DNA from 2 places in the Kitasatospora sp. NPDC057965 genome. Region 1 is predicted to be linked to the other one. Evidence: riboswitches for the same ligand, from Rfam matches in the RefSeq annotation. Region 1 holds a riboswitch; the other holds the start of a gene.
The links. A riboswitch is a leader RNA that binds a small molecule or an ion and turns the genes downstream of it on or off. The one in region 1 is predicted to bind cyclic di-AMP.
Positions count from the first base shown of each region.

Region 2: linked by a shared signal. The riboswitch ahead of ACFVVU_RS25900 (peptidoglycan DD-metalloendopeptidase family protein) and the one ahead of ACFVVU_RS28520 (NlpC/P60 family protein) in region 1 are both predicted to bind cyclic di-AMP.

Region 1 covers NZ_JBHVPZ010000025.1:83,131-85,324, forward strand. Annotated here, with positions in the region: gene ACFVVU_RS28515 (NlpC/P60 family protein) at 1-757, shown strand, start outside; cyclic di-AMP (ydaO/yuaA leader) riboswitch at 1,102-1,258, shown strand; gene ACFVVU_RS28520 (NlpC/P60 family protein) at 1,269-2,194, shown strand, end outside.
Region 2 covers NZ_JBHVPZ010000021.1:37,356-39,549, reverse strand. Annotated here, with positions in the region: gene ACFVVU_RS25900 (peptidoglycan DD-metalloendopeptidase family protein) at 1-953, opposite strand, end outside; cyclic di-AMP (ydaO/yuaA leader) riboswitch at 957-1,123, opposite strand; gene ACFVVU_RS25895 (MFS transporter) at 1,352-2,194, shown strand, end outside.

The sequences.
Region 1 (2,194 bases):
CCAGGCCGGGCTGTCCGAGGTGGCGGGCGAGCAGTACCGCACCGGCGGCATCGACCCGTCCGTCCAGCTGATGCTCTCCTCGGACCCGTCCGGCTACCTGGACAAGGCCTCCAGCGTGCAGCAGGCCAGCTCCAGCCAGGCCGAGGCGCTCAAGGGCCTGCAGGACCAGCAGCGCCGGCTCGACCAGCAGAAGACCGAGGCGGCCGCCGTACTGGCCTCGCTGGACACCACCACCAAGGACCTGAACCAGTCCAAGGCCGAGGTCAACAAGAAGCTCAAGGAAGCCCAGGACCTGCTGAACTCGCTGAGCGCCGCCGACCGCGCCGCGCTGAAGGCGGCGCAGCAGCAGGCCGACCGCGCCTCGCGCGGCAACGAGCGCACCGACCTGGGCAGCCTGCCGCAGGCCAGCGGCATGGCCGGCGCCGCGGTCTCCAACGCGATGGGCAAGCAGGGCTCGCCGTACGTCTGGGGCGCCACCGGCCCGAGCACCTTCGACTGCTCCGGTCTGATGGTCTGGGCGTACGGGAAGGCCGGCGTCTCGCTGCCGCGCACCTCGCAGGCCCAGGGCAACTACGGCACCCGGGTGCCGTCGCTGGCCGAGGCCCAGCCGGGCGACCTGATCATCTACCGCAGCGACCGCAGCCACGTCGGCATGTACATCGGCAACGGCATGGTGGTGCACGCGCCGCACACCGGTGACGTGGTGAAGGTGATGAAGGCCGACGCCATGCCGATCAACACGATCCGCCGGGTCTGACGGACCGGCACGACACGCCCGGGCGGCCCGCCGAGGGCTCCTGTGATCAGCGCCACCTCCGCACGGGGGTGGCGTTGGCGTTTCGCCCGCCCGTTCGACCGTCTGACGGAAAATGATCAGCCGGACGTGGATGGTTGGTCACGGTCGGTCATATTCACAAAAGAACTTGGGCATTCTTCCGGCTTTTTTCTGACAAGGATTTGAACGGATCACGGATCTGTTACTAGGGTCGTGACTCGAACCACGCACAGTCGATCACCCAGCCTGGGTGGCGGCGGGGTTCGCCGCCGAGTTCGCGAAGCAGTGGGACGGGGCCTTCGGGTCGCCCGTTCGAGTGAGGACCCAGTAGTCGGGGGCCCGCTGTGGAGCGGAGCCGGGGAACCACGTTCCTCCGGGGTGAATCGGCGCCAGGCCGGCCGCGCGAGCGGCGGGTGAGGCGTCGTAGGGCACGCTTCCGCCCGAACCCGTCAGCTCACCCGGTAGGCGGATGAGGAAGAAGGAGTCCGCCTTCGTGGCGTCCCATCGTCGTCCCAAGCCCGCCGGCCGCGCCCGTGTCTCGATCCTGACCGGGGTGGCCGCCGCTGCCGTCGCCCTCTCCGCGCAGTCCGGCGCCCACGCCGACCCGACGCCGACCAAGGATCAGGTCAAGGAGCAGGTCGACCAGCTCAACGAGCAGGCCGAGGTCGCCACCGAGAAGTACAACGGCGCCCAGGCCAAGCAGCAGGAGCTGCAGAAGCAGGTCGCCGAGCTGCAGGACAAGGTGGCCCGTCAGCAGGCCTCGGTGATCGAGGCGCAGGGTGGTCTCTCCGAGATCGCCGGCGAGCAGTACCGCACGGGCGGCATCTCGCAGACCGTCCAGCTGATGCTCTCCGCCAGCCCGGACAACTTCCTCAGCCAGGCCGACGCCCTGAACCAGGCCGGCTCCACCCAGTCCGGCGCGCTGAAGGAGCTCCAGGAGCAGCAGCGCAGGCTCGACCAGGACCGCACCGAGACCCAGGCCAAGCTCGGCGAGCTGGAGGCCACCACCCAGCAGCTGAAGTCCTCCAAGGAGGAGGTCCAGGGCAAGCTGCAGAAGGCCCAGGACCTGCTCAACACGCTCACCGAGCAGGAGCGTCAGGCCATCCGCGCGGCCGAGGAGAAGGCCGCCGCCGAGGCCAAGGCGAAGGCGGACGCCGCCAAGGCCGAGGCCGCCAAGGCCGCCAAGGAGAAGGCCGACGCCGAGCGCGCCTCCCGGGACAACAACCGCAGCAACCTGAGCGCGCCGTCCTCGGGCTCGTCGAGCTCCTCCGGCTCGTCGGGCTCCTCGACCGCGTCGGCCCCGGCCGCCGAGGCCACCAAGCCGGCCGCGCCCGCCGCCAACGGCTCGCGCGCCGCCGCCGCGATCGCCGCCGCCGAGAGCAAGCTCGGCTCGCCGTACGTCTACGGCGCCACCGGCCC
Region 2 (2,194 bases), on a different contig from region 1:
GCGATCGGGTCGATGTCCGAGCCGTACTCCGAGCCGGTGCGGATCTCGAAGTGCAGGTGCGGGCCGGTCACGTTGCCGGTGGCACCGGAGAGGCCGATCTGCTGGCCGACGGTGACGGTCTGGCCGATCTTGACGCCGATCGAGGACAGGTGCGCGTACTGGGCGTACTTGCCGTCGGCGAGCTTGATCTCGACCTCGTTGCCGTAGGCGCCGCCGTTGCCGGCCTTCACCACGGTGCCGTTGGCGACGGCGCGCAGCGGGGTGCCGGTGGAGGCGACGAAGTCGGCGCCGGTGTGGTGACCGGAGGACCACATCGAGCCGGCCACGCCGTAGGCGGTGCCGAGCTTCGGGTTGGCCACCGGGGAGGTGTAGCCGGAAGTGGCGGCGACGACCGGGGTCGCGACCACCGGGGCGGTGAGCGGCTGGACGGCGGGCTTGCCGACCGGGACGGCCGGGGTGGTGGCCGGGGCGGCCGGCTTGGTGGCCGGAGCAGCCGGCTTGGTGGCCGGGGCGGCGTGCTTCGCGGCCGGAGCGGCCGACTTGGCGGCCGGGGCGGTGTGCTTCACGGCCGGCTTGGTGGCCGGAGCCACCTTGGTGCCGAGCGCGAGCTTCTGGCCCGGGAAGATGAGGTTCGGGTTGGCGCCGACGACCGAGCGGTTGTGCTCGTACAGCGCCTGCCAGCCACCGTCGACGTGCTTCGCGGCGGCGATCTTCGACAGGGTGTCCCCGCCGACGACCTTGTAGCTCTCCTCGACCGGGGCGGCCGGGGTGCTCTCAGCAGCCGGGGCGGCAGCCTGGGCGGCCGGAGCGGCGGGCTTCGCGGCCGGGACCTCGTGGGCCTGGGCGGTGACGGTGGTCACCAGCGGGAGGGCGAAGGCGGCACCGGTGACGGCGGTGGCGATGCCGATGCGAGCGGCGCGGGGCAGGGCGATACGACGAGCCTGTGCGGGCATGCGAAAGGTCCTCTCCGACGCCTGCGAGGTGAGCTGTCGGGTTCGGGCTGGAGTTGCCCGGCCGCCGATAAAGGCGGCTTCACCCCAAGCCGGACCGCGGGAAATACCGGTCCGGCGACTTACCTGTGGGTCCCCCGCTCCTGCCGTACAGAGTTCGTTGCGTACCACCGGGCAGCGGCAGGACTAGGCGTTCCACCCGGTGGCCACCCGGGCTGACGCCGGGCGGTCGCTGAACTAAAACTCATCCGTTCGGGTGAAGCAATGTCGATCTACGCGACCCGGGACCAAAGTCCGCATTGCCGTGACGCTCCGCTCGGAATGCATGCACAGTACGCACACAATCCATTGACGGTGCGCATGTGATCCGCAACCCTGCGCCCATATGAAAACCAGTACGTATGCGATCACTCACGGAGCGGCCACCACCCGACACACCCCCGGTGACCCTTGTCACGTGGGCCCCACGGGACGCACCATGGGCCGTGGCCACCTCCGAGGCCGGCACCCTGCGGTTGGGCACCGCGCAGGGTCGCTGGGTAGTTCTGGCAACGGTGCTCGGCTCCAGCATGGCGATGCTCGACGGGACCGTCGTGAACGTCGCACTGCCCCGGATCGGCGCCGATCTCGGCGCCCAACTCGACGCCCTGCAATGGACGCTCAACGCCTATCTGCTCACCCTGGCGGGCCTGATCCTGCTCGGCGGCGCACTGGGCGACCGCTACGGACGGCGCCGGATCTTCCTGCTCGGCGTGGTCTGGTTCGCCGCCGCCTCCGCGGCCTGCGCCGCCGCACCGAACATCCAGGTGCTGATCATCGCGCGCGCCGTGCAGGGAATCGGCGGCGCACTGCTCACCCCCGGCTCGCTGGCGATGCTCCAGGCGGTCTTCCACCCGGACGACCGTTCGGCGGCCGTCGGCCTCTGGTCGGGGTTCGGCGGGGTGTCGGCGGCGGTCGGCCCGCTGCTCGGCGGCTGGCTGGTGGACGGCCCCGGCTGGCGGTGGATCTTCCTGCTGAACCTGCCGCTGGCGGCACTGGTGGTGGCGGTGTCCGCCCGGCACGTACCGGAGAGCCGGGACGAGTCCGCGACCGGCCGATTCGACGTGCTCGGCGCGGTGCTGGCCGCCCTGGCGCTGGGCGCCGTCACCTACGCGCTGACCGCCGCCGGGAAGGGGCTGTCCCCCGTGGTCTGGGTCACCGGGGCGGCGGGCCTGCTGCTCGGATACGCCTTCATCGCCGTCGAG